One region of the Arthrobacter sp. JDC6 genome, then DNA from elsewhere that is predicted to be linked to it. Evidence: predicted binding sites of a transcription regulator. Region 1 holds the regulator's gene; each other region holds the start of a gene.

The links. Region 1 encodes HrcA, which represses chaperone genes, less so after heat shock. Its sites were predicted from a motif close to TTNGCACTCGNNNNNNNCGAGTGCNAA; they were not measured.
Region 2: the regulator HrcA is predicted to act here: its motif matches at 2,137-2,163, upstream of groL (chaperonin GroEL).
Region 3: the regulator HrcA is predicted to act here: its motif matches at 2,513-2,539, upstream of groES (co-chaperone GroES).

The regions. Positions count from the first base shown of each region.
Region 1 is NZ_CM151278.1:2,083,837-2,093,285, forward strand. It holds gene lepA (translation elongation factor 4) at 87-1,943, shown strand; gene hemW (radical SAM family heme chaperone HemW) at 1,969-3,198, shown strand; gene ACV095_RS09745 (DUF4870 domain-containing protein) at 3,222-3,632, opposite strand; gene ACV095_RS09750 (DUF3097 domain-containing protein) at 3,752-4,603, opposite strand; gene hrcA (heat-inducible transcriptional repressor HrcA) at 4,775-5,788, shown strand; gene dnaJ (molecular chaperone DnaJ) at 5,876-7,003, shown strand; gene ACV095_RS09765 (16S rRNA (uracil(1498)-N(3))-methyltransferase) at 7,006-7,785, shown strand; gene ACV095_RS09770 (GerMN domain-containing protein) at 7,772-8,689, opposite strand; gene ACV095_RS09775 (PhoH family protein) at 9,095-9,449, shown strand, end outside.
Region 2 is NZ_CM151278.1:3,611,722-3,622,013, forward strand. It holds gene ACV095_RS16715 (ABC transporter substrate-binding protein) at 1-173, shown strand, start outside; gene groL (chaperonin GroEL) at 324-1,958, opposite strand; gene ACV095_RS16725 (ABC transporter substrate-binding protein) at 2,249-3,562, opposite strand; gene ACV095_RS16730 (cold-shock protein) at 3,562-3,768, opposite strand; gene ACV095_RS16735 (LytR C-terminal domain-containing protein) at 3,822-4,460, opposite strand; gene ACV095_RS16740 (DUF3263 domain-containing protein) at 4,512-4,841, opposite strand; gene ACV095_RS16745 (uracil-DNA glycosylase) at 4,982-5,752, shown strand; gene ACV095_RS16750 (siderophore-interacting protein) at 5,767-6,606, shown strand; gene ACV095_RS16755 (threonine/serine exporter family protein) at 6,603-8,090, opposite strand; gene ACV095_RS16760 (peptidoglycan bridge formation glycyltransferase FemA/FemB family protein) at 8,125-9,441, opposite strand; gene ACV095_RS16765 (lipid II:glycine glycyltransferase FemX) at 9,574-10,292, opposite strand, start outside.
Region 3 is NZ_CM151278.1:1,335,369-1,345,660, forward strand. It holds gene ACV095_RS06285 (shikimate 5-dehydrogenase) at 1-776, shown strand, start outside; gene ACV095_RS06290 (THUMP-like domain-containing protein) at 781-2,010, opposite strand; gene ACV095_RS06295 (DLW-39 family protein) at 2,063-2,443, shown strand; gene groES (co-chaperone GroES) at 2,697-2,990, shown strand; gene groL (chaperonin GroEL) at 3,070-4,680, shown strand; gene ACV095_RS06310 (dihydrofolate reductase family protein) at 4,749-5,351, opposite strand; gene ACV095_RS06315 (ATP-dependent DNA ligase) at 5,408-6,931, shown strand; gene ACV095_RS06320 (DUF389 domain-containing protein) at 6,955-7,923, opposite strand; gene ACV095_RS06325 (acyltransferase family protein) at 8,113-10,143, shown strand.

The DNA.
Region 1 (9,449 bases):
GATGTTCAAGACGTGCAGCTGTTCCGCAGGCGCCTATGGCGTTGCCCGGCGGGTGGCTGCTGAAAAGCCAACAGTAAGGACCCTGCGTGTCTCCCATGGCCCGCACCGCACCGGTGCCCGCCGCGACAGATCCGGCAATCATTCGGAACTTTTGCATCATCGCGCATATCGACCACGGCAAGTCCACGCTGGCTGACCGCATGCTGCAGTCCACCGGTGTGGTCCAGGCGCGTGACATGAAGGCCCAGTACCTGGACCGGATGGACATCGAGCGGGAACGTGGCATCACCATCAAGTCCCAGGCCGTCCGCATGCCCTGGGAGGTGGACGGCGTCAGCTACGCGCTGAACATGATCGACACGCCCGGCCACGTGGACTTCACCTACGAGGTATCCCGGTCACTCGCGGCCTGCGAAGGCGCCATCCTGCTGGTGGACGCGGCGCAGGGCATTGAGGCCCAGACGCTGGCCAACCTGTACCTGGCCATGGAGAACAACCTCACCATCATCCCGGTGCTGAACAAGATCGACCTTCCGGCGGCGCAGCCTGAAAAGTACGCCGCCGAGCTGGCCAGCCTCATCGGCGGCGATCCCGAGGACGTCCTGCGCGTATCCGGCAAGACCGGCGTCGGCGTCGAGGCCCTCCTGGACAAGATCGTCCGCGACCTGCCGGCGCCGAAGGGCAACCCCGATGCCCCGGCCCGTGCCATGATCTTCGACTCGGTCTACGACACCTACCGCGGCGTGGTCACCTACGTGCGTGTGATGGATGGCATGCTCCATCCGCGTGAGCGCATCCAGATGATGTCCACCAGGGCCTCGCACGAGCTTCTGGAAATCGGTGTCAGCTCCCCGGAACCCACACCGTCCAAGGGGCTCGGCGTCGGTGAAGTGGGCTACCTGATCACCGGCGTGAAGGACGTCCGGCAGTCGAAGGTGGGCGATACCGTCACCAACCTGGCCAAGCCGGCGGCGGAGTCCCTCCCCGGCTACGCCGATGCCAAGCCCATGGTGTTCTCCGGCCTGTATCCGCTGGACGGCGCCGACTATCCGGTACTCCGCGACGCCCTCGAAAAGCTCATGCTCAACGACGCCGCGCTGGTTTACGAACCGGAAACCTCGGCTGCCCTCGGCTTCGGGTTCCGCGTGGGCTTCCTGGGTCTCCTGCACCTCGAGATCACCCGCGAACGCCTGGAGCGCGAATACAACCTCGACCTCATCTCCACCGCACCGAACGTGGAATACGAGGTGACCCTGGAGGACAAGAAGGTGGTCCGGGTGACCAACCCCAGCGAGTACCCCACCGGGAAGATCGCCGAGGTACGCGAGCCCATGGTCTCCGCCACCATCCTGGCCCCCAACGAATTTGTCGGCGCCATCATGGAACTGTGCCAGTCCCGCCGCGGCGTCATGGGCGGCATGGACTACCTTTCCGAGGACCGGGTGGAAATCCGCTACCGCCTGCCGTTGGCGGAAATCGTCTTCGACTTCTTCGACATCCTGAAATCCAAGACCCGGGGCTACGGCTCGCTGGACTGGAAGGCCGACGGCGAGCAGGCCGCCGACCTGGTGAAGGTGGACATCATGCTCCAGGGCGAACAGGTGGACGCGTTCAGCGCCATCACGCACCGGGACAAGGCGTACGCCTACGGCGTGATGATGACCGGCAAGCTGCGCGAACTGATTCCCCGCCAGCAGTTCGAAGTGCCCATCCAGGCCGCGATCGGTTCCAGGATCATCGCCCGCGAAAGCATCCGCGCCATCCGCAAGGACGTGCTGGCCAAGTGCTACGGCGGTGACATCTCGCGGAAGCGCAAGCTGCTGGAGAAGCAAAAAGAAGGCAAGAAGCGCATGAAGATGGTGGGCACAGTGGAGGTGCCGCAGGAAGCGTTCATCGCCGCCCTGACCACCGACGAATCGAAGGACAAGGCCAAGAAGAAGTGACCACCGCACAGCGGGGGACCCGCTGATGCCCAGCGTTCTTCCCCTCGGCGACCCGGCGCCGTCGGACGGTCTGCTGCCTGCCCAGGCAGCGGACGGTGCGGCGGCCCGGGCTTTCGGGTTGTACGTCCACATCCCGTTCTGCGCTGTGCGCTGCGGCTACTGCGACTTCAACACCTACACCGCCACGGAACTTGGCGGCGGAGCGTCCCAGGACGCATACGCCCAGACCGCCGTGTCCGAGGTGTCGCTGGCGGCTGCTGTGCTGTCACGTTCAGGGCTGCCGGACCGGAAGCTCAGCACCGTCTTCTTTGGCGGCGGCACGCCCACGCTGCTGCCGGCCGATGACCTCGCCCTGATCCTCCGGGCCGCCATCGACCAATGGGGCATTGACGACGGCGCCGAGGTCACCACCGAAGCCAACCCCGATTCCGTCACGCCGGAGTCCCTTGCCGTCCTCAAGGACGCCGGGTTCACCAGGGTGTCCTTTGGGATGCAGTCCGCGGTTCCGCACGTGCTCAAGGTGCTGGACCGGACCCATACGCCCAGCCGGGTGCCGCAGGTGGTGCAGTGGGCGCGCGAGGCAGGACTGGCTGTCAGCCTGGACCTGATTTACGGGACGCCGGGGGAGTCGCTGGCCGACTGGCGGCACTCCCTCGAAACGGCGCTTTCCTACGGGCCGGACCACATCAGCGCCTACGCGCTGATCGTTGAGGAGGGCACCAAGCTGGCCGCGCAGATGCGCCGCGGCGAAGTCCCGGGAATCGACGACGACGACCACGCCGACAAGTACGAGCTCGCCGACCAGCTGATCACCGAAGCCGGACTTGGCTGGTACGAGGTCAGCAACTGGGCGCGGACTCCGGAGCAGGCCTGCCGCCACAACCTCGCATACTGGCGGGGTGACGACTGGTGGGGCATCGGCCCGGGCGCGCACTCACACATGGGCGGGGTCCGCTGGTGGAACGTCAAGCACCCGTCCGCTTACGCGAACCGGCTGTCGCAGGGGCTTTCGCCCGCCGCCGGCAGGGAAACCCTGGACGCGGAAACAAGGAACCTGGAGCGGGTCATGCTGGAGGCCCGCCTCCAGTCGGGACTGGATGTCTCAACGCTGAGTGCCGGGGGACGCCACGAGGTGGCCGGACTGATCGCAGCCGGCCTGGTTGATCCTGCTGCCGCATTCCGCGGACGCCTGGTCCTGACCCTCAAGGGCAGGCTCTTGGCAGACGCAGTAGTCCGCCGCATCCTGCCGGACTAGAGCCGGCCCGCGGGCAGTTGCCCTTACTTGATCCAGCGCAGGTTGTACTGGTAGCGGTGCGGCTGGCCCCGGTTGACGTGGATCCCTGCCGCGACGGAGAAGCACGTGAGCGCCACCCAGATCAGCGTGGCAATGACCGCGAAGATGTTCCCGACGTAGGGGACGAACACCAGGATGTTGGCCAGCACCGCGGCGATGGTGGGCGGCAGGCTGAAGTTCAGCGCTTCCTTGGATTCCTGGGCGGTAAATGGCCCGCGGTCACGGAAGATCAAGTAGATCAGCAGCGAGGGGACGCACCCCAGGATCCCGCCGAAGTGCGCCAGCGTCGCCCACTGGCGGTCTTCGCTGGCCGTAAGCGGCAGGGCGTTGGCGGGGACGCCATGGTACTCGGAACGGCCCTGGCCGTCCCTGTGATCACGTGCGTTTTCTGCCACAGTCTGTTCCTTCGAAGGTGCAAGTGGTGCTGACTACAATTCCGGCGCGGTGCGCAGTGCCTCAGGAAACAAGGAACCGCACTACCAAGAATACTGGTTCCCGGGACGCCGTCCGCCCTTCACGGCACGGTCAGGAAATCGATGACTTCCTCGACCCTGCCCAGCAGCGACGCTTCGAGGTCCGCGTACGTGCGCACGGCGCCCAGCAGCTTCTGCCATCCCAGGCCGACATCTTCCTTGGTGGCGTGGGGCCAGCCGAAGGCTTTCAGGATCCCCGTCTTCCAGTCCTGCCCGCGGGGCACGGCCGGCCATTTGTCGATGCCAAGGACAGCGGGCCGGATCGCCTGCCAGACGTCCACGTAGGGGTGACCGACGATCAGGACGTTGCCGGCGGCGCCCGGGGAGGCCATGACGGCATCCGCGATGCGGGACTCCTTGGAGTCAGGAACCAGGTGGTCCACCAGGACGCCGAGACGGCGGCCGGGCCCCGGCCTGAAGTCCGCGACGGCTGCGGCAAGGTCGTCAATGCCGTGCAGGGGCTCGACGACGATGCCCTCCACCCGGAGGTCGTCTCCCCAGACCTTTTCCACCAGTTCGGCGTCGTGCTTGCCTTCCACCCAGATCCGGCTGGCCTTGGCCACCTGGGCGCGTTGGCCGGCGACCCGAACGGACCCCGAGGCCGTCCTGCCCGCCGCGGGACCGGCAGCGGCCGGCCGGGGGGCGGGTGGCATCAGCCGGATCGGCCGGCCCTCCAGGAGGAAGCCGAACCCAAGGCGGAAGGAACGCGATTTTCCCCGGCGGTCCTCCAGCGCCACCACATGCATGCCGCCGGATTTCTCCACCCGGGTCACGGCACCCACCCAGCCTGACTGCACTTCCTCGAGCACCATGCCGCGCTCCACGGGGACCTCCGGCAGTTCCGTCCGTGCGGGAGCGGATATGCCGCGTGGGCCCCAGTTCCGGTAATCCATGGATTTGATCCGCCTAGCGCTAGTGTTCAACTCCGCAATTTCGCCCGGAGCGGTACCAATGCTAACAACGGGCCGAGGCATAATAGACTGTTAGCACTTAGGCATGTCGAGTGCTAACCCTGGGTTGCATCGGGAGGGGCATGCGCCCCGAACCATGGATGGAGGTGGAGAGTGAGCGAGCCACGCAAGCTGGAAGTACTGCGGGCCATCGTGGAGGACTACGTCCACTCCCGCGAGCCGGTTGGGTCCAAGGCCCTGGTGGAGCGGCATCATCTTGGTGTTTCCAGCGCCACCATCCGCAATGACATGGCCGCACTGGAGGACGAGGGGCTGATCACCGCCCCGCACACCAGTGCCGGCCGGATTCCCACGGACAAGGGCTACCGGCTCTTTGTGGACCAAATCTCGGCTGTCAAGCCGCTCTCGGCCGCCGAACGCCGCGCCATCCAGTCCCTGCTCGAAGGCGCGGACGACCTCGACGACGTGCTGGAGAGGACCGTCCGGCTGCTGTCGCAGCTGACCAACCAGGTTGCCGTGGTGCAGTATCCGCACCTGAGCAGGGCACTGGTCCGGCACATCGAATTCGTCCTGCTCGCCCCGCGCAAGGTCCTCGTCGTCCTGATCGCCAACAGCGGCAAGGTGGAGCAGCGGGTGATCGACGTCGGGCAGGACCTTGGCGACGACGCACTGGCTGAACTGCGCACCCGGTTCCTCGGTGCACTGGGCGGAACACCGCTGCGCCAACTGGCCCAGGCGCTGCCCGCCGTCGTCGCCGCCACCCCGCACCCGCAGCGGCAGGCGGCACACGCATTGGCGCTCGGGCTGGAGGGCCTGGCGCAAAACAGCCGGGAGGACCGGATGGTCATGGCCGGCACCGCCAACCTGGCCAGGTCCAACGTCGACTTCCCCCTCAGCATCGGCCCGGTGCTCGAGGCGCTGGAGGAACAGGTGGTGATGCTGCGGCTGTTGAGCGAAATGGCCCAGGACCACCGCGGCGTCGCTGTCAGCATCGGACGGGAGAACCCGTACGACGGCCTTGCCGAGGCCTCCGTGGTGGCCACTGCCTACGGTCCGGACAGCTCGGCGAAAGTAGGCATCCTCGGGCCCACCCGGATGGATTACCCCACCACCATGGCCGCCGTCAGGGCAGTGGCGCGCTACCTTTCCAGGATTTTGGGGCCCTGACTCTTGGCCGCCGGAGCGCGCTTCGGCCGGAAAGCAAGAGCTGGGCCGCCCAACTGAACGCAGTACAACAAGGAAGAGATACGAACTTTGAGCAGCCACTATGACGTCCTTGGAGTCTCACCCGAAGCGACGGGTGAAGAAATCAAAAAGGCCTACCGCAAGCTGGCCCGCACCCTACACCCGGACGTAAACCCCGGTGCGGACGCATCGGAACGGTTCAAGGCAGTAACTCACGCCTACGAGGTGCTTTCGGACCCCCAGAAGCGCCGGATCTACGACACCACCGGCAATGAGAACGGCACCGACAACGGTTTCGGCGGCGCAGGCTACGCGGGCCAGGGCTTCGCGTTCCAGGACATTTTCGACACCTTCTTCGGCGCCGGCGGCACGTCCGGTCCCGCTTCCCGTATCCGCCGCGGCCAGGATGCCCTGATCAGCGTACGGATCGACCTCCGCGACGCCGTATTCGGCGTGAACAAGAAACTCGAAGTGGACACCGCCGTGGTCTGCCCCACCTGTGACGGATCCTGTTGCCGCCCCGGCACCCATCCGGAACGCTGCGACATCTGCGGCGGCAGCGGACAGGTCCAGCGGGCCGTCCGCTCCATCCTCGGCCAGGTCATGACGGCCGCCCCCTGCGGCACCTGCGAAGGTTTCGGCACCGTCATCAAGGATCCCTGCAACGAGTGCAGCGGCCAGGGCCGTATCCGCAGCCGCCGGTCGCTGACCATCAAGGTCCCTGCCGGTGTGGCCACCGGAACCCGGATCCAGCTCTCCGGCCAGGGCGAGGCCGGCCCCGCGGGCGGTCCGGCCGGCGACCTGTACGTGGAGATCCGCGTCAACAATGACGCCACCTACGTGCGGGAGGGCGACGACCTGCACGCCACCCTGCACATCCCCATGACGGCAGCCGCCCTGGGCACGGATGTCAGCCTGGAAACCTTCGACGGCACGCAGGAGATCGACGTCAAGCCCGGTACCCAGTCGGGGGAGATCATCACCCTGCGCGGCCTCGGCGTCACCCACCTGAGGGGCTACGGCCGCGGCGACCTGAAGGTCCACCTCCAGGTGGACACCCCGGCCAAGCTCGACCCCGCGCAGGAGGACCTCCTGCGCCAACTGGCCAAGCTCCGTGGTGAACAGATCACCGAGGGCAAGCTCGCTGCCAGCGGCGGCATGTTCGCCAAGCTCCGGGACCGGCTCGGTAACCTGTAGCGGTGAGCAACCCCGTCTTCTTCACGCCCCCCGGTTCGCTGGCCGGGATGGCGGCCGGCCAACTCTTTGTCCTCGACGGGGCGGAGGCGCGGCATGCCGTCACCGTCAAACGGCTGTCTCCCGGCGAAGCGGTGGACATCGTCGACGGCGCCGGCACCCGGATGACCGGGAAGGTGGTGTCCGCCGCTCCCTCCGCACTCGAAGTGGAATGCGGGACGCTGACCGTTGAAGACAGGCCGGACGTCCGGCTGGTGCTGGTACAGGCCCTCGCCAAGGGGGACCGCGATGAGCTGGCCATCGAGACGGCCACGGAACTGGGCATCGACGCCGTCATACCCTGGCAGTCCGAACGGTCAATCGTCCGCTGGAAGGGCGACCGCGCAGCCCGGGCCCATGCCAAATGGGAATCCTCAGTGGCCGCGGCCGCCAAGCAGGCACGGCGCGCCTGGATCCCCGAAGTGCGGTCCGCCGTCGACACTGCCGGGCTTTCCGCTGCCGTGGAAGCTGCCGACCTCGCTGTCATCCTGCATGAGGACGCCGTTCGGCCGCTGCGCACCGTCCTTGAAGCATGGCAAGGGAAAGCAGGCTCCGGACCCCGGGAAATCCTGCTCATCGTCGGTCCGGAGGGCGGCATCAGCCAGCGGGAGGTAACGAAACTCTGCGATAAGGGCGCCGTGACCGCCCTCCTGGGGCACCATGTCCTGCGGTCCTCCACGGCCGGCCCGGCCGCCGTCGTGCTTGCCAGCGACGTCCTTGGCCGGTGGACGGCTACCGGACCTTAAAGGACCTCGTGTCCTCGTTCCGGTCCGGTTCCCCGCCGGAGCCGGCCTGGGCCACCCGCAGCATGTAATCGCCCGGCGGAAGATTCAGGGCCAGGGTGAAGACGCCGGCCTGCCCCTGTTCGGACGCAGCCGTGGTTTCACCCGCCAGGAACGGTGCTTTGCTGCCGCCGTCCGTAGACTGCAGGATCTGCCAGCGGAGCTTCGCCCCGGGCGATGTGCTGCGGCCGGTAATCTTCACGCTCCCGCCGGGCACTTCGGCGTTCTCCTGGGGATCAATGATCCAGACGGGCGCCACCAGGCCCGCGGCGCGGGTCATCAGGGCCCCGAGCTGCACTTTGCCGAAGGCCACGTAGTCCGTGTGGCCGTCCACGAGGATCCGGACCCGGATCTGCTGGCCGGTGTCGATCAGGCCCGAACTGGCGGCGGCAGCGGTTGCCGTGTAGATCAGCTGCTGGATGGCCCGGGCAGCCATGTCGGCATCGAGGTTGCTGTTGAAAGCGTCCGAGGAGACGTCGACGGTGATGACGTCCTTGCCGGAGATTGAGGTGGCAAGTTTGTCCGGGTTCTGCCAGGGCGTGAAGAAGTCAGGGTCCAGCGGCTTCTCGGACATCATGGCCCGCAGGGCGCGGGTGACCGGGTTCTCCTGTTCAGGGACGTCGCGGAATTCCCGGTAAAGAAAGATGTTCCCGCCGCTGCGGCCGATCCAGTAGACCGGCGCCTTGTTGGAGGACTGTGCGGTTTCCAGCGGGGCGCTGGTGGACAGCGTGTCCGGCATGGTGCCGCCCGTTGCCGGCACCGAGGCGATGGTGCCGGTGGGTGAGGGGCCGCCCTCGGCCGTGCAGCCCGCAAGGACCGGAACCAGGACCAGGATTCCTGCAAGGACGGCGGGGCGCAGACGGCCCATCGGTCGTCCTGCCCTTTCGGGCGCAGAGGTTTCCGGCACTGTCCTGCCCTTGTCCTTTCCTGGCGTGGCGGGCCGATCCCCCTGGCGGCCTGGTGTTCCAGCAGATGCTGGATTTCCAGCATTGCACAGCGGCGCGGCCGCCCAGCCGCTCTTTGCCTCCGCGGGCACAACTGCAACGGGAACGATATGAGGCCGATATGAAGTTGATACCTAAGGACGTCCCGTCACCCTCCGGACGGGTTGCAGCCGCTGCTCCATGGCGGCCTGGTATCCGGCCCGGCCCCGCGCTGGCGTAAGATAAAGGGATCGCTGGGGCCAGGAGCACCGTCCAACGGGCGCCGGCATCAGCGAACGCAAACATTGATGTCGATCTTCGAGGGGACCACGGGCCTGCGGGCCAGCACCATGACTGAATCAGCAAATGGTAAGCGCCGGCTCAATACGGGCGAAGGCAGTCCGGGTGAATTCCCGCACTCCCTGCCCGGCACCCGGACTGAAGTAGTCCTCTTTGAGAACTCCGACCAGATGGTTCAATCACTCGGCAGCCATGACGAGGCGTTGCGGTTCATCGAAGAGCAGTTCCCCGCCGTCAACTTCCATGCCCGGGGTAATGAACTGTCCATCAACGGACCCGCCGGTGATGTTCCCCGGATCATGCGGCTCCTGCAGGAAGTCCGTGGCCTGGTGGCCCGCGGCACGGTCATCACTCCTGCTGTGCTGCAGCAACTGGTGTCCCTCCTGCGCACGCAGTCACTGCAGA
Region 2 (10,292 bases), 1.5 Mb from region 1:
TAGCCCCGGACATCAAGGACGCACCGCCTGTCCCGCCCGTGGGTGCAGGGAGCGTCCAGAACGTCATCAGGAGGTACACGGATGAAGTGCTGTACGACCGGATGACCCCGCAGGCCGCGGCGGAAGCCTTCAAGAAGGAAGTCCAGGGGATGCTGGATTCGGCCCGGAAGTAACTCCCCTCCCACAGCTCCTTGTCCAGGCGGCCAAGCCGGCACAGGCCGCATCCGTGGCCGGGAACAAAACCTCCGGCACAAAAGTGCGGCCCCCTCGCAAACGAGGGGGCCGCACTTTGCGGTTGGCGGGAGAGGTCCCGGCAGGAGGGCTTAGAAGCCGCCCATGCCTCCCATGCCGCCCATGTCGTCTCCGCCTGCGGGGGCGGCGTTCTTCTCCGGCTTGTCAGCCACCACTGCTTCGGTGGTGAGGAACAGGCCAGCGATGGAAGCCGCGTTCTGCAGGGCAGATCGGGTTACCTTGACGGGGTCGTTGACGCCGGCAGCCAGCAGGTCGACGTATTCGCCGGTGGCTGCGTTCAGGCCGTGGCCTGCGGGCAGGCCGCGGACCTTGTCCACCACGACGCCCGGCTCGAGGCCGGCGTTGAAGGCGATCTGCTTCAGCGGGGCGTCGATGGCAACGCGGACGATGTTGGCGCCGGTTGCTTCGTCGCCGGAGAGCTGCAGGTTGGCGAATGCCTTGGCACCGGCCTGGATGAGGGCCACGCCGCCACCGGCCACGATGCCTTCTTCAACTGCAGCCTTGGCGTTGCGGACTGCGTCCTCGATGCGGTGCTTGCGCTCCTTGAGCTCAACCTCGGTGGCGGCACCGGCCTTGATGACTGCAACGCCGCCGGCCAGCTTGGCCAGCCGCTCCTGCAGCTTCTCGCGGTCGTAGTCGGAGTCCGAATTCTCAATCTCGGCGCGGATCTGGGAAACGCGGCCGGCGATCTGGTCGGCGTCGCCGGCACCTTCAACGATGGTGGTCTCGTCCTTGGTGACAACAACCTTGCGGGCCTGGCCCAGGAGTTCCAGGCCGGCGTTCTCCAGCTTGAGTCCAACCTCTTCGGAGATGACCTGGCCGCCGGTGAGGACGGCGATGTCGGCCAGCTGGGCCTTGCGGCGGTCGCCGAAGCCCGGAGCCTTGACGGCGACAGACTTGAAGGTGCCACGGATCTTGTTGACGATCAGGGTGGCCAGGGCCTCGCCCTCGATGTCCTCGGCAATGATCAGCAGCGGCTTGTTGGACTGCATGACCTTTTCCAGGACAGCAACCAGTTCCTTGACGTTGGAGATCTTGGAGTTGACGATCAGGATGTACGGATCCTCAAGGACCGTTTCCTGGCGCTCGGCGTCCGTGACGAAGTAGGCGGAGATGTAGCCCTTGTCGAAGCGCATGCCTTCGGTGAGCTCGAGCTCCAGGCCGAAGGTGTTGGACTCCTCGACCGTGATAACGCCTTCCTTGCCCACCTTGTCCAGGGCTTCGGCGATGAGGGCACCGATTTCGTCGTCACCGGCGGAGATGGAGGCGGTGGCCGCGATCTCTTCCTTGGTTTCGATTTCCTTGGCGGAAGCCAGGAGTTCGCGGGTGACAGCCTCGACGGCCTTCTCGATGCCGCGCTTGAGGGACAGCGGGTCGGCGCCGGCGGCAACGTTGCGCAGGCCTTCCTTGACCAGGGCCTGTGCCAGGACGGTGGCCGTGGTGGTGCCGTCGCCGGCAACATCGTCGGTCTTCTTGGCAACTTCCTTGACCAGCTCAGCGCCGATCTTCTCGTAAGGATCGTCCAGCTCGATCTCCTTGGCGATGGAAACACCATCGTTGGTGATCGTGGGGGCGCCCCACTTCTTTTCGAGGACGACGTTGCGTCCACGCGGGCCGAGGGTGACCTTAACGGCGTCGGCGAGGGTGTTCAGGCCACGCTCAAGGCCGCGGCGTGCCTCTTCATCAAATGCAATGATCTTGGCCATAACGGCAGTAGTCCTTTCGGGACAGTCGTTAAGAATGAACCTTCGCTGCAGTGCCCGCGACGGACGATCCTTTGACGGCGGCCTCTGTATGCCTCCGGGAGGGGATCTCACTGAAGTGAGGTGTTTCTTTCGCTCCTCGTCCGGTGCCCCGCGCCGCCGGCCGGAACCAGGCTTTGCTTTAGCAGTCGGTACGTCAGAGTGCTAACTCAATAATTAGCACTCCCCAGGTGAGAGTGCAAGCGAAAAGACGCCGGACGGGCGGGTAGGGGCAGCGGCTTCGCCCAGGGCGATCAGCTTGAATGTCCGGCCGTCTCCCGGCCGGTGGGGGTGGGGTTGTTCTCGGGGCCGTAGGTGAATACGGAGAAAACGGCGGTGGTGATATCCCCGTTGGCGTCGAAGGCAACCGGTCCTGACTCGCCGTCGTAATTGATGTCCGGATTGGCAGCAAGGCCGCCCAGGCACTCCTTGTACGTCAGGCACGGGGCGGGCGGGGCTGTTGCCCCCGGGGCAGGCGTCCCTGCGGAGGGCGTCCCGTCGGACGTGGTCCTGCCTGATGCGGCGCCACCCGAAACCGGAACCAGGTTGGCGGCGATGGAGCGTCCGGCATCGTCCTGGGCCCTTGCCGCCGCCAGGGCCGCCAGGGTCACGGCGTCGTAGGTTTCAGCAGCATACGAGACGTCCTTCAGGGAAGGATCAACGGCCAGGAGCTTTCCCTGGAAGGCGGCGGTGGGCAGTTGGCCCGGGACGACGGCGCGGGCGCCGTCCAGGGCCCGGGAGGGGAGCCCTGATCCGTAGCGGGCAAAGGCGCCATCGCTGAGGAGAATCTTTGAACCCCTGAGGCCGGAGTTGTTCAGCTCGGCCAACGCGCCCTGCGCCCCTTCCCGGGCAACCAGGACCACGGCGTCCGGGCTGGCCTTGGCTGCGGAGCGTGCGGCTTCGGCGGCGGCGCCGGGCTTGAAGGCGGCTCCGGGCAGGACCGTCAGGCCGGACTGTTGCGCGGCTTTCGTGACGGCAGCCGACAGGTCCTTGCCGTAGGCACCTTCCTGGTACACCACGGTGATGCTGGCGGCCCCGGCGTCCTTGGCGAGTTTGGCCAGCACAGGACCTTGCGCGACGTCGGCCGCGGCCGTCCGGAAGTAGTAGCCTCCGCTGGCGATCCCGGAGAGGGCGGCAGCGGTGTTGGCCGGCGAGATGAGGGGTATGCGTGCGTGGGACAGGATGTCCACGGCGGCGGCCGCGTGGCTGGAATCGGTGGGTCCAATGACCACGTCCGCCTTGGCGGCCACCAGGTCCTTGGCCTGGCCTGCGGCTTCCTGGTCCGGATGCGCCGGCAGCAGCTCCACCGGCCGGCCTTTGTGTCCGCCGGCGGCGTTGATTTCCTGGATGGCCAGCTTGGCGGCCGCCAGCTGGGGCGCATTAAGGAAGGCATTGCCGCCGGTGTTGTCCAGGATCAGGCCCACCCGGAGGACGCCATCGCCGGAGGCTTCGACCGGGTCCACCCTGGCGTTGCCGCCGGCGCCCGAACATGCTGTGACCGCGAGGACTGCCCCCAGGGAAACGGCCAGCGCCGCTCGGCCGCGGACCGGGAAACGGTAAAACGGCATCACTGGGCGGGCCGGACGTTTTCTGCCTGGGGACCTTTTTCGCCCTCCCCGACTTCCAGCTGCACCCTCTGCCCCTCATCCAGTGCGCGGTAGCCCTCCCCCTGGATCGCGGACCAGTGGACAAAAACGTCATCACCGGAGCCGTCAACGGTGATGAAGCCATAGCCCTTTTCAGCGTTGAACCATTTGACGGTTCCCAGTGCCATGATGAACAACTCTTTCCGTTGGGGTTATACAGCCGTGGGCGGAGCGGGTGCGGCTAGCGGTATCCGGGGCCAAGCACCACCACGAGCGGCACCTGGAATTCGGTGCTGTTCACCACGGTGGGGATGTTGAGCAGCCCGGCAAGCGCCTGTGCGTTTGCCAGTTGCTGGGGGCCGGAGTAGAAGATCACGGAGGATTTCTGCGGGGCGCCGGACCAGTTGCCTACCTGGCCGAGGCGCCATCCGTCCGCCTGGACGGTTCCGGCCACCCGGCTGGCCAGCCCTGCCGTGCCTGCCGCGTTGTAAACCGCCACTGCCTGCGTCCTGTCGACGGCTGCCTCCCGGGTGGCGGAAGGTGTGGCCTGGGGCTCCGGGTCACTGCTTTGGGTTGGTTCAGACGAAGCAGACGGAGACGGCGAAGCAGGAGGCGCGGATGCCTGCGTGGCCGATGGGGTGGTTCCGGTTCCGGCCAGCGGAGCTGACTCCACGCTCGCCGATGCCTGGCTCGCGGTGGCGCTGAATCCCATCTTGGGAAGGATCAGGAAGGACACCAGCCCTATGGCAAGGGCCGCCATCCCCACTACCAGGATGGGCCACAGCCGCACCCGGGACGGGGCCGAGGCCGTCCGGTGGACACCTTGTCGCGACGCGGCCTCCGGGACCTTGTCGAATTCATCGCGGGCGTATCTGGTCATGGTGGAAGGACATCCTTGTTGATTGCGGCTGTTGTCCCGGCCTGGGGGTTGTTAAGCGTCGGATCCCAGGCGCCGGGCAGTGCGCGCACGGTGGCGCGACGTACGTAGTCTACGCAATCTCTTCACCAGCATGGGATCGTGTGCCAGCGCATCCTCGCGGTCGATCAGTGCGTTCAGGAGCTGGTAGTAATGGGTCGCGGAGAGGTCAAAGAGGTCGCGGATGGCCTGCTCCTTGGCCCCTGCGTACTTCCACCATTGCCGTTCCAGGGCCAGCATCTGCTGTTCGCGCTCGGAGAGGGAGGACTCACGGAGGGTGAAATCCGCCAAAAGGGACTTCCGTGGATCCTGCTCCGGCAGGTGTTCCCGGGCCGGTTCCGCCACGGCACACTCCTTCGCTGGTTACGGTAAATGTCTTACCCCCATGCTACCGGTCGAATAACACCGGTGTCATTCGCGCCCCGCGCCTGCACCGGCCCGGTGCCGCGGGCGGGCGTCCCCCGATGGCCTGCAAGAATGGAACGATGTTTGAATCGGATGCGCTGTTCGAGCTGCAGCAGGACCCGGCGGACGACACCCGCTTCGCTGACCTGGCTGACCTGCCCCTGGCGGAGCTCATGGCGCCGGACTGGGCCGCGGCCCTGCAGGGAGTGGAGGGCAAGCTCCGGTCGGTCCTGGCCTTCCTGGCTGCTGAAGAGGCGGCCGGGCACCAACTCCTGCCGCCGCCGTCGAACGTCCTGCGCGCCTTCCGCCAGCCGCTCGCCGGCGTCAAGGTCCTCATCGTGGGCCAGGACCCCTACCCCACCCCGGGGCACGCAGTCGGGCTGTCGTTTTCCGTCGATGCCCGCACACGCCCCCTCCCCCGCAGCCTGGTGAACATCTACCGCGAACTCGAATCGGACCTCGGCATTCCGCCGCGCGTCCATGGCGACCTGTCGGCATGGACGGAGCAGGGCGTGCTGCTCCTGAACCGGGTACTCACGGTCAGGGCAGGATCTGCTGGGTCCCACCGGGGCAAAGGCTGGGAGGACATTACGACGGCGGCCGTCACCGCCCTGGCATGCCGCCGGGCCGCGGATGGGTCCAGGATGCCTTTGGTGGCGGTGTTGTGGGGCAAGGAGGCGGAGGGCCTCCAGCCGCTGCTGGCAGGCGCCCCCGCCGTCATCAGCCCGCACCCCAGCCCGCTGTCCGCCTCCCGCGGGTTCTTTGGCTCCAGGCCATTCAGCCGGGTGAACCAACTGTTGCGCGAACAGGGTGCAACGGCCGTAACCTGGGAACTCCCGCCGTCGCCCTAGCTTAGGCTTGCCTTATGAGCACCGTCCCCGCCGCCACCAGCGCCACGAAGAAGAGCCGCCCCCAGGTCACCCTGACCGTGCTGCGCAAGGAACAGCTGTCCCCGCACATGGTCCGGATCGTGGCCGGCGGGGAGGGCTTCAGCGACTTCGCCAACAACGGCTTCGTGGACCGGTACGTGAAGATCGTTTTCCCGCAGCCCGGGGTTGACTACCCCTCCCCGCTGGACCTGTGGGCCGTCCGGGAAACCATGCCGCGCGAGCAGTGGCCGTTCACCCGCACCTATACGCTGCGCTGGGTGGATCCGGAGGCGAGCGAACTCACCATCGACTTCGTGGTCCACGGCGACGAGGGCCTGGCGGGTCCATGGGCGGCAGGGGCACAGCCGGGCGAGACACTGACCTTCACCGGACCCGGCGGCGCCTACAACCCCAACCCCGAGGCCGACTGGTACCTGTTCGCCGGTGATGAGGCAGCGCTTCCTGCCATCGCCGCATGCATCGAGGCCCTGCCCGCGGAGGCAACCGGGCTTGCCTTCCTGGAGGTAGGTTCCGAGGCCGACATCCAGCCTGTTTCCGCCCCTGCCGGGCTGGAGATTACCTGGCTGGCCCGCAACGGCACACCGGCAGGTGCCAGCGACCTGCTGGTCAGGGCGGTGGCGGAGGCCGAATGGCCCACCGGCACCGTGGATGTGTTTGCACATGGCGAACGCGGCTATATGAAGGCCCTCCGCGAAATCTTCTTCAAGCAGCGCGGCCTGGACCGCCGGCAGGTGTCCCTCTCCGGTTACTGGGCGCAGGGCCGCGTGGAGGACGTCTTCCAGGCCGAGAAAAAGCTCCCGGTCGGCCAGATCTAGCGGCGGCGCGCCCGGCGCCGCTCGTTGCTTGCCAGGCTGCGGGTCAGGGGCCGGGCCAGCACGTCGCCCAGGACGATCCCGCCGGCCGTTCCCAGCACGATGGCACCGGCGCTGAGCATTCCTCCGGCGCCGGCCAGGATCTCGGACTCCTCAACGGTGAGGACGTACATGGACCGGAATATCGTGAGGCCGGGCAGCAGGATCAGGGCTGCGGGAACTGCCACCACCAGCTGCGGCGCACCCATCCGCAGCGCCACCACCCGTGCCAGCAGGCCAATGACGACGGCGGCCATGGCCGGGGCGAAACGGTCGCCGATGCCCAGCAGGCCGCAGCCCAGCAGCACCAGGTAGCCCGCCACGCCTACGGCTGCGGTTGGCAGCAGGAGCTTCCAGGTGGTCTGTTCCGTAATGCCGATGGCCATCACGGCGGCGGCTACGAAGATGATGAGGACCCACAGATCGTAGGCGGGCGGGAAGGTCTGGGTGACGTCGATGCGCTGCAGCCCGGTCAGCTCCCCCACCACGAAGGCAACAGCGATCCCTGCCACGATGGCGCCGAACGTCAGCAGCGTGGACAGGAACCGTCCGGCCGCCGTCACCGGGAAGCCGTTGATGGCATCCTGCACGGAGGACACCAGGCGCCCGGTGGGAAGGAGCAGCAGGATGCCGCCCACCACCACGATGGACGGCGATGCGGTGAGCCCGAACTGCCAGAGCAGCAGCGCCAGCATGGTGACCACGAAAGAGCAGCTGGCGGTGATGAAGAAGTCCGGTACGCGCCAGCGTCCCAGCTGCCGGGCCAGCAGGCTGATGCCGATATTGGCCACGAACGCAACTGCCGAGGACACCGGACCGCCGCCCAGCACGCCAACGAACACGGCGGCGAAGATGCCGAAGGCGGCCGTGACCATCCAGCGCGGATAGGGTTTCGGGCTGGTGATGGCCTCGTTCAGCCGGCGGATCGCCTCATCCCGGCCCACGCCGCCGGCCACGATGTCCGTGACCAGTTGGTGCACCTTGGCCAGGCCCGCATAGTTGTTGGTCCAGGAGCGCACCACGCGCAGCAGGGCGATCGGCGTCTGGTCCTTGGGTGCGTAGTTGATACCCACGGACTGGTTGGTGATGTCCACCTCGATGTTCTTCAGCCCCAGGGCCGCGGTGACGGCAATGATGCTGGTTTCCACTTCCAGGGCGCCGGCGCCATACCGGAACATGGTCTCGGCCAGGTGCAGGGCGAAATCCAGGGTCTTCCGGGCGGAGGTGTCCACGCCACCCACCTGGATGGTGGGGTTGGCGTAGGGACTCCCCGCCAGCCGGTCCACGATGCTCAACGGGGCGGTTGGTGGATTCTCGCCCTGCACCAGGCGGCGCAGCATCCTCTTGGCGGCAGCGTCCTGCCGAAGCTGCGCAGGGGTCAGCGGTTCAGTCTTGGGCAGGCCGTCAGTCTTTGGCCTGTGCCCTGGCCGTTCGTGCCGTTCGGTCATGCCCGCTTCCTCCCTGTACGCGGTTTATGGACGGTCAGGCTGCACGCTTCAGCGGCAACTTGCCCAGCAGCGTGCGGGCGGCGGCCGCAGCGGACCTGGCGAGCCTGTTGGCATGGAAGACGGCGGGCCGCACCGGCACGACGAAGTCTCCCACCAGCTGGACCACTTCGCCGCCAAAGCCCTTCTTGAATTCGTAGCCGCCGTGGCCTTCCTCGTCCTGGCCGGAGATGCCGAAGGTGCCGTAGAAGTTGTACCGCGGGTATCCCTTCTCGAGGGCATGCAGCATCATTCCCCAGTACAGGGAGGTTGCGCCGTTGAAGTAGATGTAGTCCTGGACGGTGCCGCCGATGACGCACACCACCTCATCGCCGTAGCAAACGAAGTGGATGGCTGCCACGGTGGCCGTCCCCACGGAGTCGGGGAACCTTTCGATGTCCTTCAGGCTCCGCTCGTAGCTGTCCACCAGGTCCTGTACCACTTTGAGCCGGTTGGCCTTCTTTTTGCTGCCGGTCTCCTCCACCTCACGGCGGAGATCTGCTGCGGTGGCTGACTCCGTTTCCAGGCGCTCAGTGATGGATTTCCGGTAGGCCGGGATGTCGATCTTCGCCATCATCAGCTTGGTGAATTCCGGGGTGGTGGTCCGGAGCAGGTGTTCGTAGTAGGCGCGTTCGCGGTAGACGAATCCTTTTTCGTCACCGGCCCGGCTCAGGGCCCCGTAGAAGTCGTCCAGGGTGTCCAGGGTGGCCTGTTCCAGGAAGACGCCGTTCTTTTCCGCTTTGCGGATGGCTTTGCGCGTCCGGTAGCTGGTGCTCATGATCAGTTCTTCGGCGTCCTGGATGCCCACCAGGTTCTTGATGAACATCCAGTTGACGTTGACGAAGTTCATGTCCAGGCCCTGGTGCTTGAACCCCAGCCGTTCCAGGTCGGCCACCAGGGGCCGGTTGTCCTCGACGTCGGGGTGCTCGGCGCCGTCGGCGTCCCGGGCGATGTACCTGACGTTCGGCGAGATCCGCAGTTCAGCGGCTTTGCGGCCTGCCGCGTGCTTGCGGAGAAGCTCGACGACGGCGCCCACCAGGTCCCGGTCCGTGTAGTCCATAAGGGGGCCCTTGGCGCATTCACAGACGGTGTAGCCGAGGCGGTTTGTGGTGTAGTTGAGCTTTCCTGCCGCCACGAGTTCCCCATTGCGCCGGACTCCGAAGAGTTCCACCTGCTGGCCGCGTGCTCGCTGGAAACGGGCAAAATCAATGGACTGCAGGAAACTGTTCTGCGGGTGCTTCAGGGCGAAGGCCTCAAAGTCGGCGTCGCTGAGGTTGGCGTATTCAAGCCCGGTAGCGGCGGAAACTGGATTCAAGGGGTGACCTTCTTCTGGACTCTTCGCGGCCTGGTGGGCGCGCGATGGGCGGGCGGTGTTCGGGGCGGCCGGCACGCGGGCGTGCTGGTCCGGCGGGGGTCGCGGGAGCTTTGCGGGTCTGGCGGCTGCAGGTCAGTAGAACTGCTGGCCGGTCCGTGCGGTTTCAATCCGGCGGAAGATCTTTTCGCCGCCTTTGACCCAAAGCCGGTGCCGCAGCGGGGACAGGACGTAGTCGTGGCAGCCCACGAAGTCGGTCACTGTCTTGGTGAAGCTGGTCTTGAACATGCCCATTCCGTAAAGGTTGTGGGTCTTGTCCTTGATGCGCGCAGCTGGGGGCGTGCCGCAGAAGTCGTACTCGGTGCAGCCGAGTTCCTGCATCCGGCGGATGGCCGCCCATTGGACCAGGTGCGAGTCACCGTACTGTTTGCGGTTCTGGGTGGAACCGCCGTCCTTGTAGGTTGCCTTGGCACCGTAGTTGATGACGAATGCGCCCACGCTGGGCTTTCCGTCCTCGTAGGTGAAGAAGAAGTTGCCCTGGCCGCGGTTGCTGAACTCATCCCAGAACTGTGCGTAGTAATCGTAGCTCCGCAGGGGCATGGATCCCTTGGCGCTGACGGTGTTGACCATCAGGTCGTACAGGGCGCGGTAGGTTTCAGGTCCGGGTTCCTGCCGGACCACCTGGCAGCCTTCGCGTTCGGCACGCCGGATGGCATTGCGGGCGCGCGAGGAGATGGCTTTGAATACTGCCTCTTCGGAGCCGGAGATATCCAGCAGGGCGGTGGAGTCGTTGGACTGGATATTGGGCGCTTTCACCAGGTTGGCCGCGCGCAGTTCCTTCTGCACCTCGTCGG
Region 3 (10,292 bases), 750 kb from region 1:
CGGCCCGCCCCAGCAACAACGGGACCCGCTTCCACAACCATCTGTACGGGCAGCTGGGCCTGAACTGGATCTACAAGGCGTTCGCGCCCACCAACCTGGAACAGGCCATCGCCGGAGTGCGGGGCCTGGGCATCCGCGGCTGTGCCATCTCCATGCCGTACAAGGAAGACGTCATCGCGCTGGTGGACGAGATGGACCCGTCCGCCAAGGCCATCGACTCCGTGAACACCATCGTGAACACCGACGGCCACCTCAAGGCGTACAACACCGACTACACGGCCATTGAGCAGCTGCTGGCATCCAACGGGGTCCCCACCGACTATTCCGTGCTGGTCCAGGGGGCGGGCGGGATGGCCAAAGCCACCGTCGCCGCGCTCCGGGACGCCGGTTTCAAGGACGTCACCGTCATCGCCCGGAACGAGGCCGCCGGCCGTGCGCTCGCAGGCCAGTACGGTTTCCAGTGGCGTGCAGCGCTCGACGGCGGGACGGCGGACATGATCATCAACGTCACCCCCATCGGCATGGCGGGCGGCGCCGAAGCGGACAGCCTGTCCTTCCCCGCGGAGGCCATCGAGGCCGCACGCGTGGTCTTCGACGTGGTGGCACTGCCCGCCGAGACGCCGCTGATCCGGGCCGCCCGCGCGGCAGGCAAGCACGTCATCACCGGTGCGGAGGTTGCCACCATCCAGGCCCTGGAACAGTTTGTGCTGTACACGGGAGTGCGCCCCACCGCGGAACAGGTCCGGGCAGCCGAGGAGTTCATGCGCGCCCAGTAGGCGTTTACACCGGTTCCACCACGATGGCCACGCGGTCCTCGCCGATGCGAGTCAGGACCAGCGTGGCCGTCCTGGCGGAACCCTTTTTGGCGGCGCCCTTGCCCTGCGGGAGGAGCTGCTTCCGCAGCTCTTCCGGGGTCACCGCTGTGCCGCGCTTCTTGATGTCCAGCACGGTGATCCCCTCCTCCTTCACCCAGGCCTTGAGTGCCTTGACGTTGTAGGGCATGACTTCCAGGACCCTGTAAGCCTTGGCGAACGGGATGTCCAGAAGTTCCGCGGCACAGATGTAGGCAATGTGTTCATCCACCAGGTGCCCGCCGAGCTGCAGCGCCACGTCGGCAACCAGCCCGGCACGGATCACGGCGCCGTCGGGTTCGTACAGGTAACCCTCCACGGGTCCCACCGGAGCGGCCGGGCCGGCGCCGAAGTCCTCTGCGCTGGTCAGCTCGGCGGGCCCCTGGGACCCCAGGACCAGGGCCGCCCGGCGGACCCCGGGCCTGCGCACGGCGTTGAACCAGAGGGTCACCTCGGTCACGTCCCCGGCCACCGACACCCACTGGGCTTCGCATCCCGTGGGCACGGACTCGTGGGGCATGCCCGGGCCCATCTTCACGCCCACCGCCTTCCCCCCGGCCGCCAGCGACTCCACGAAGGACAACGGCGGTGAGAACGCCTCCGGGTCCCAGATCCGCTTGGTCCCCGACGTGGAAGTGACGCGGCGTGCCGGATCCAGCCAGACGCCGTCGATCCCCTCCAGCGGGACCGATGCCGCGTCCGCGTGGACCACCGTGGCATTGGGGAAGGGGATGAGGTTCATGGTGGCGCAGGCGGCGGTGGTTTCATCCATCTCCACGGCGGTGACGGTGATGTCCAGGGAAGCCAGGGCCATGGCGTCGGCACCAAGACCGCAGCCCAGGTCCGCCACTTGCCGGATCCCGGCTGCGGCGAACCGCTGCGCGTGGTGTGCGGCGACGTTCAGCCGGGTGGCCTGCTCAAGGCCTGCCTGGGTGAAAAGCATCTGGCGGGCGAACTCACCAAACTTCGCCTCGGCCCTGGTCCGCAGCCTGGACTGCGTCAGGACGGCGGATACAAGTTCGCCCGGGTGGCCGGCTTTCCGGAGCGCCGAATTGAGCTCAAACGCGTCCTCTTCGCGGTAGGGGCCCAGCGATGCCAGCAACTCCCAGCCTTCGGGGGTCAACAGGGGTGCGATCTGGTCCTGGGGAGCGTGGGGCATGGTTTCCAGCCTAGTGGAGGACGGCTGCCGGGATGCGGATACTGTTGAAACCATGGATGACAGCGCAGCCCCAGGGGAGACCGGCGAACATCGACCCAGGGACCGCGGTGTGGCTAGGTTTGCCCGTCCAACCCTGATCGCCGCGGCCGTGGTGGCCGTGGTGTGCATCGCCCTGTTGGTGATCATTTTCCTGCTGGACACGTTCAACGCCACCGTTTATTCGGTGGGCGGCAACGACATCCACGACAACACGCAGGAGGCGCGGGACATCCGCGGGTTGTACGACGGCGCACGGGCCGGGAGCATTTTCTTCCTCGTTGTTGCCGTACTCACCGCAGCCGGGGCCGGTTGGGTGCTTTACCGGAAACGTCAGCAGGGAGGCGGCGAGGCCGACGGTGGCGAGGACGTGGACTTCGACGACCTGGGCCGTTAGGGAAGCATGTTTGCCGCCCTGGACCGCCGTCGGCCGGAGCCCGAAAAGCCTTACGCCGATGACGAAACGTTGGCACTCACCTTGACCGAGTGCTAACCCTTACATAGAGTCTTCATTAGCACTCTCCCTAGGAGGGTGCTAACACATGAAGAGCTGCCAGCCAGGCTGCTGCCGGCACCGCGACGACGGTTTGCCAGCCACGGCGGAAAGCTTTCCAGTCCACGAATTTTGCTGACGAAAAGGAGAGGTCCGAGTGTCGGTCTCTATTAAGCCTCTTGAGGATCGTATTGTTGTCCGCCCGCTCGAAGCCGAGCAGACCACGGCTTCAGGCCTGGTCATCCCGGACTCCGCCCAGGAGAAGCCGCAGGAAGGCGAAGTTGTTGCAGTAGGCCCCGGCCGCTTCGAAGACGGCCAGCGGGTTCCGGTTGACGTTGCCGTTGGCGACGTCGTCATCTACTCCAAGTACGGCGGAACCGAAGTCAAGACCGGCGGCACCGAGTACCTGGTGCTGTCCGCCCGCGACGTCCTGGCTGTCGTCGTCAAGTAACTCTTCCGGATCCCCGTGCCGCCGGCCATGCTCATGCTGGCCGGCAGTGCGGGGTTTCTGTCTTTGAAAGGACAAAACCATGGCAAAGCAGCTTGCGTTTAACGACGCTGCCCGCCGGTCCCTTGAGGCCGGCATCGATAAGCTCGCGAACACCGTCAAGGTGACGCTCGGCCCCCGCGGCCGCAACGTCGTCCTGGACAAGAAGTGGGGCGCCCCCACCATCACGAATGACGGCGTCACCATCGCCCGTGAAGTGGAACTTGACGATCCCTACGAGAACCTTGGCGCGCAGCTGGCCAAGGAAGTAGCCACCAAGACCAACGACGTTGCCGGCGACGGCACCACCACCGCCACGGTCCTGGCCCAGGCCCTGGTCAAGGAAGGCCTGCGCAACGTTGCTGCCGGCGCCGCTCCCGGCCAGATCAAGCGCGGCATCGAAGTTGCGGTTGAAGCCGTGGCTGCCCGCCTGCTCGAAAACGCCCGCCCGGTCGAAGGCACCCAGGTGGCTAACGTTGCCGCCATCTCGGCCCAGAGCGACGAAATCGGCGAACTGCTCGCCGAGGCCTTTGGGAAGGTGGGCAAGGATGGCGTCATCACCATCGAAGAGTCCTCCACCACCCAGACCGAACTGGTCCTCACCGAGGGCATGCAGTTCGACAAGGGCTACCTGTCCCCGTACTTCGTCACCGACGCGGAACGCCAGGAAGCAGTCCTCGAGGACGCCCTTATCCTGATCAACCAGGGCAAGATCTCCTCGATCCAGGAATTCCTGCCGCTGCTGGAAAAGGCACTGCAGGCTTCCAAGCCGCTGTTCATCATCGCCGAGGACGTCGAGGGCGAGGCCCTGTCCACGCTCATCGTCAACCGCATCCGCGGCACCCTGAACGTTGTTGCCGTCAAGGCTCCCGGCTTCGGCGACCGCCGCAAGGCCATGCTGCAGGACATCGCCACCCTCACCGGTGCGCAGGTTGTCTCCCCGGAACTGGGCCTGAGCCTGGACACCGTTGGCCTGGAGGTGCTGGGTACCGCCCGCCGCATCACCGTCACCAAGGACAACACCACCATCGTCGACGGCGCAGGCTCGGCCGAGGACGTGGCCGCACGCGTTGCCCAGCTGCGCGCCGAGGTTACCCGCACCGATTCCGACTGGGACCGCGAAAAGCTCCAGGAGCGGCTGGCCAAGCTGGCCGGCGGCATCGGCGTCATCAAGGTGGGTGCCGCAACCGAGGTTGAGCTGAAGGAAAAGAAGCACCGCATCGAGGACGCAGTGTCCTCCACCCGCGCTGCCCTCGAAGAAGGCATCGTGGCCGGCGGTGGCTCGGCCCTGATCCACGCCCTCAAGGCACTGGATGAGGACGCCGCCGTCAACGCCCTCGAAGGCGACGCTGCCGCGGCCGTCGGCATTGTCCGCCGCGCACTGGTCCAGCCCCTGCGCTGGATCGCCCAGAACGCCGGCTTCGACGGTTACGTGGTCACCTCCAAGGTTGCCGACCTGGAAATCAACAACGGGTTCAACGCCAAGTCCGGCGAGTACGAGGACCTGATCGCTGCGGGCGTCATCGACCCCGTCAAGGTCACCCGTGCAGCCCTCCGCAACGCGGCCTCCATCGCCGCGCTGGTTCTCACCACCGAGACCCTTGTCGTGGAGAAGCCGGCCGAAGAGGACGAGCACGCAGGCCACAGCCACTGATCCTGCCCGTCTTCACATACAGAAAACCGGTCCAGCACCAGCTGGGCCGGTTTTCTGTGTTCCGGGTGCTACGTAGCCGCCATCTCGGCGGTTTCGACTCCGCCCGCAGGCTCGTAGACCAACGACACGGCTCCCTTGGGGTAGCTGCGTACCGGCTCGGCGAGGCGGAATGTTGAGGGGACCGTCCCGGCGTCGAAGAGCCGCTTGCCCTGCCCCAGGGTGACCGGATACAGCCAGAGATGAAGGCGGTCCAGCACTTGCGCCTCCAGCAGGGACCGGATGAGGACGCCACTGCCGAACATGTGCACCTGCTGGTACTCGTCCCGGAGCCCGCCCGCCGCCGCGGCATCCGGCAGCACGGTGGTGCCGGCCCATGCCGGATCGGACAAGGAGCTGGACACCACAAACTTGGGTATCCGGTTGAGCGTGTCCGCGATGTCCCCGGACTGCTGGGGCCAGTAGGCGGCAAAGATGTCGTAGGTCTTCCTGCCAAGGAGCAGGGCATCCATCCGCGCTATTCCAGCCGCAATGGCGGCGCCGGATTCGTCGTCGGAGACCGGTGCCTGCCAGCCGCCAAGGTTGAACCCGCCCTCGCTGTCTTCCTCGCGGCCGCCGGGCGCCTGGTAGACGCCGTCCAGGGTGATGAACAGGTTCGCGACGATGTTGCCCATCCACCAAGTCTGGAACGGGGCTCCGGCCCTGTCCAGTGCCGTGGCAGGATGGTGCCATGCTGCTCCTTGAGCTCGTCAACACCGCGGAGGCCGTCACCTCCACCCGCTCCCGGCTGGCCAAGGTGGATGCGCTGGCCCAGCTGCTGGGCCGGCTTGAGCCGGCGGAAATCCCGACGGCGGTGGGCTGGCTGGTTGCCAAGCCCCGCCAGGGACGCGTGGGCGTCGGATGGAGTGCCGTGGCGGCGGCCAAGGAGGAACCCGCCGTCGAACCAACCCTCACCCTGGCCGACGTGGACGCTGCCCTGGACCGGCTGCTTGCCACGGCGGGTACCGGATCGGGCGCGGAGCGGGCGGCCACCCTCCGGACGCTGATGGCGGCAGCCACTGCTTCTGAGCAGGCATTCATTGCAGGTGTCCTGCTTGGCGAGCTGCGTATAGGAGCCCTGGAGGGAGTGCTGACGGATGCCGTTGCCCGCGCTGCCGGGAAGCCCGTTGCCGCCGTACGGCGCGCTGCGATGCTTTCGGGCGACCTGGGCGGAACAGCCCTGCTGGCCATCACGGGCACCGAAGCCGAGCTGGACGCCGTCGGCCTGGTGGTTGGCCGCCCCGTGCAGCCCATGCTGGCGGCCACCGCGGCCAGTCCCAGCGCAGCCCTGGAGGCGACCGGGGAGGCCTCGGTGGAATACAAGCTCGACGGCGCCCGCATCCAGGTGCACCGGTCCGGCGACGACGTCAGCATCTACACGCGCAACCTCGCCGACGTCACCCACCGGCTCCCCGAGGTGGTGGACCTGGTTCGCGGGCTGCCGCTGCGGGACGTGATCCTTGACGGCGAAACCCTGGCCCTGGACGAGGAAGGCGGCCCGCGGCCGTTCCAGGAAACCATGGCGCGCTTCGGTGCGGATGCCGCGCGTGAGACGGTGCTGCATCCCTGGTTCTTCGACGTGCTGCATATCGATGGGCGGGACCTGCTTGATGAGCCGCTGTCCGCCCGGATCAGTGAGCTCGAGCGGATCGCGCCGCAGCACCGGATACCGGGGGAGGTCACGGCCGATCCCGCCGTTGCGGAACGGGTATCGCAGGAGGCGCTTGCCGCAGGCCATGAAGGCGTTGTGGTGAAGGCCATCGGTTCCACCTACGCGGCCGGCCGGCGCGGAGCCAACTGGATGAAGGTCAAGCCGGTGCTGACGTACGACCTGGTGGTGCTCGCCTGCGAATGGGGGTCCGGGCGCCGCACCGGGATGCTGTCCAACCTGCACCTGGGCGCCCTTGACCCCGCTGGGGAGTTCGGAGAACCCGGCGGCTACGTCATGGTGGGCAAGACCTTCAAGGGCCTCACCGACGAACTGCTGCGATGGCAGACGGAGAGGTTCCAGGAGCTTGAGGTGCGGCGCACGGCCGGCACGGTGTGGGTTGAGCCGGTCACGGTGGTCGAAATCGCCATCGACGGCGTGCAGCAGTCACCGCGCTATCCCGGCGGCATCGCCCTGAGGTTTGCCCGGGTCAAGCGCTACCGGGACGATAAGGCTGCGGCCGAAGCAGACACGATCCAGACCCTGCGCGCCCTGCTGCGGCCGTAGCGCACCGCGAATGCGGAGGCTCCTTAGTTGCGGGCCCCGCTCCGCTGGCGCCTCAGGTTCCGTGCCACCCCGTGCGGCACGCGCCTCGAAATTATGCGGTAGAAAAGCAGTACCGCGAGGGCGGCCACCACGATGCCCACGAGGTTGAGCAGCAACTGGAGCGCCGAGCCCGCAGCCTTCTGGTATTCCCCCAGGACCAGGGCCACCGCAACGTACCCTGCCGCCGGAACGGTGGTCACCGAGATGAAGACCCCGATCAGGGCCGCGGAGCGCCGGCCGATGATGGAGAGCATTCCCGCGATGCCGGCCAGGACGGCAACAATCAGCGAATACGGACCCGGATGGTAGATGAATTCCACCGCGGAACCCTTGTCCAGGGCATCCCGCGGGAAGAGACCGAGGGGCACCGACAGCCACGCCGTCAGTGCCGCCAGCAGCATGGCCACGGGGAACCCGACACCCAGGGCAATGGCAGCACGGCGGCCAAGCTTCCACTGCCGGGTGGCAAGCGAGACGGCGAGGGCGGCCAGCGGTCCGAACTCGGGACCTACCGCCATGGCTCCCACAATCGCGATGGGGGAGTCCGTCACGATGCCGATCCCGGCAAGCTGGGTTGCGAGCACCAGGAAGGCGAGGAAGTTCCATGTCAGGCGGGAGTCCTCTCCGGTTTGCCGCGTCACGTCGTCCCAGATCACTGCGTCCGCACCGTCCCCGGGGGCGGCCCGCTCCGCCCGGTCGGCTTTCTTTGACAGGACTAATTCCGGTGTGGACATGGCAATGGATCCAACGTCCTGGACCTTCAGGATCTCCAGCTTCTCGAGGAGTTCCTCCACTGACTCCCGGGCGATCAGGACCTCGATAACGTCGCCTTCCGGGACCACCGACGCACCCGCAACCAGCGCAACCTCTGCCGCGCCCCGCTGGCCCCGGCAGGTCTTCAGCGTCACGGCGGACAGCTCGCCGGGCACGCAAATCCGCAGTTGGACAACCACGCCGTCTCCCTTCGATGATTGGGCCCAGCATAGTCCGAACAGGTGCGTTGATTGGCCGTTGCTGACCGGCTTGGCTAGGCTTGATGCTTTGGCTGGCGGGCGTCCTGAGAGGTTCTAGTGTCGATAACGGAAACGTCGAAGGCACCTGAACCCCCGTGCAGTGCCGCGAACAGGAAACAGTCCAGTTCCGTGAACAGGAAACGGAAGCCCACTTTCCGCCCCGAGGTCCAGGGGCTCCGGGCCCTGGCTGTCCTGATGGTGGTGGCGTACCACGTGTGGCTGGGCCGCGTGTCCGGCGGCGTGGACATCTTCCTGCTGATCTCGGCGTTCCTGCTCACGCTTTCCTTCGTCCGCAAAGCCGAATCCGGCCACCCTTTCAAGCTGATGGCGCACTGGCTGCACCTTTTCAAGCGACTGCTGCCGGCCGCCGTCGTGGTGATCCTTGGAGTGCTGGCAGGCACCTGGCTGATCCTGCCGCAGGGCCGCTGGCCACAGGTGCTGGACCAGGCCTGGGCGTCCCTCCTTTACCGGCAGAACTGGCTCCTGGCAGACAATGCAGTGGACTACTACGCGCAGGACCACGCCGGAGCCAGTCCGCTGCAGCACTTCTGGTCCCTGTCCATCCAGGGACAGGTCTTCATCCTGTGGCCACTGATCTTTGCCGCGACCGCTGCGTTGCTGAACCGGCTGCGCCGGGTTCCCCGCCTGCAGGGGCTGACCTACCGAGGGTTGCTCGGCGCAGTCTTTGGAACGGTTTTGGCGGTGTCGCTTGCCTACTCCATTGACCAGACCGCCGGCAACCAGGCCTACGCCTACTTCGATACGCGCGCCCGGCTTTGGGAGTTTGCGCTGGGATCGTTGCTGGCACTGGTGCTGCCCTACGTCAAGCCCGGCCGCGTGGTGCGGGTGGCCCTGGGCTGGGCCGGACTGGCAGCCATGGTGTCCTGCGGGCTGGTCCTGACCGTCGACCGGTCCTTTCCCGGGTACGTGGCGCTCTGGCCCACACTGGCCGCGGCGGCCATCATCATTGCAGGGCAAACCGGCAGCCGGTTCGGCGTGGACCGGCTCCTCAGCAGCCGCCCCGCCGTCGCCCTGGGTGACAACTCCTACGCCCTCTACCTCTGGCACTGGCCGGTCCTGGTGCTGGCGCTCGCGGCCACCGGCGTGGAGGCACCCAACCTCAAGCAGGGACTGGGCATCGTCGCTGCCTCCATCGTGCTCGCTGTCCTGACCACCCGCTTTGTTGAAAAGCCGCTGCGCGACTGGCATTGGCCCAAGCTTCGCGCCTGGCGGACCGCCGTCGTCATTGTTGCCTGCGGTGCCTTGCTGGCTGGTCCCGTGGCGGTTTGGCAGACATCGCTCACCGCAGAGGAAAGCGCGACGGCGGCACAGCCCCGTGAGCTGACGCCGGGGGCCTTGTCGCTCACGCCGGAGAACGAAAGCACGCCCGCGCCCAGGGCCAGGACCATCCCCGGGCCCACCGCCCTGGACAACGACTGGGCCGGGATCGACTCGCCCTGCACAGGTGCCAACGACACGGGCGATCCCATCTTGGAGGGGTGCCGGCAGGAGCTTCCGGAGGAACCGTCCACCCGGCGCATCGTGGTGCTGGGCGACTCCCATGCCCAGCAGTACCTGGCAGCGCTGGCTCCCGTGGCGGCCGCGCGTGGGTGGGAATTGGTCACCCTCCTGATGCCCGCATGCCGGTTCGGCGCCGAATCGGAGACCAGGAATGCCGAATGCAACGCCTACAACAAGGCCAGCTCCGCCTACGTCCTGGAACACCGCCCGGATGCGGTGTTCACCGTGGCAACGCTGACCCATGAGGATGCCCCGTTCGAAACGGAGGTGCCGGGGTACCTTGACGGCGTCAAGCCGTTCGCCGACGCGGGGATCGAGATCGTGGGAATCCGCGACAACCCGAGATTCACCTTCAACATGCCCCAGTGCGCCCAACGGAACGGCGCCGGCGCGGCTGCCTGCAATCCGTCGCTCGCCGAGTCCCTGGTGGAGCCATCGCCACTGGAGAACTACCGCGGCAAGCTGCCCGGGCTGCACCTGATGGACATGAGTGACTTCATCTGTGCCCGGGGCGTTTGCCCTGCGGTGGTGGGGAACGTGTACGTCTACAAGGACGACAACCACCTGACCAGAACCTATGTGGAGACCATGATCCCCATGTTCGAGCAGCGGCTGCTGGCTGCAACCGGCTGGAGCTGAGCCGGCCCTAAGGGTGGGTGGGGGCGTGCGGTTGCTCACATTACCGGCGTGGAATAGGGGGATCGGCGCCGAGGTTCTAATATTTACTCAACACTTTCTGCCCCCGGAACGCCGTCCTGCACGGTGGTCCCGCAGGATCGTCTGCACAG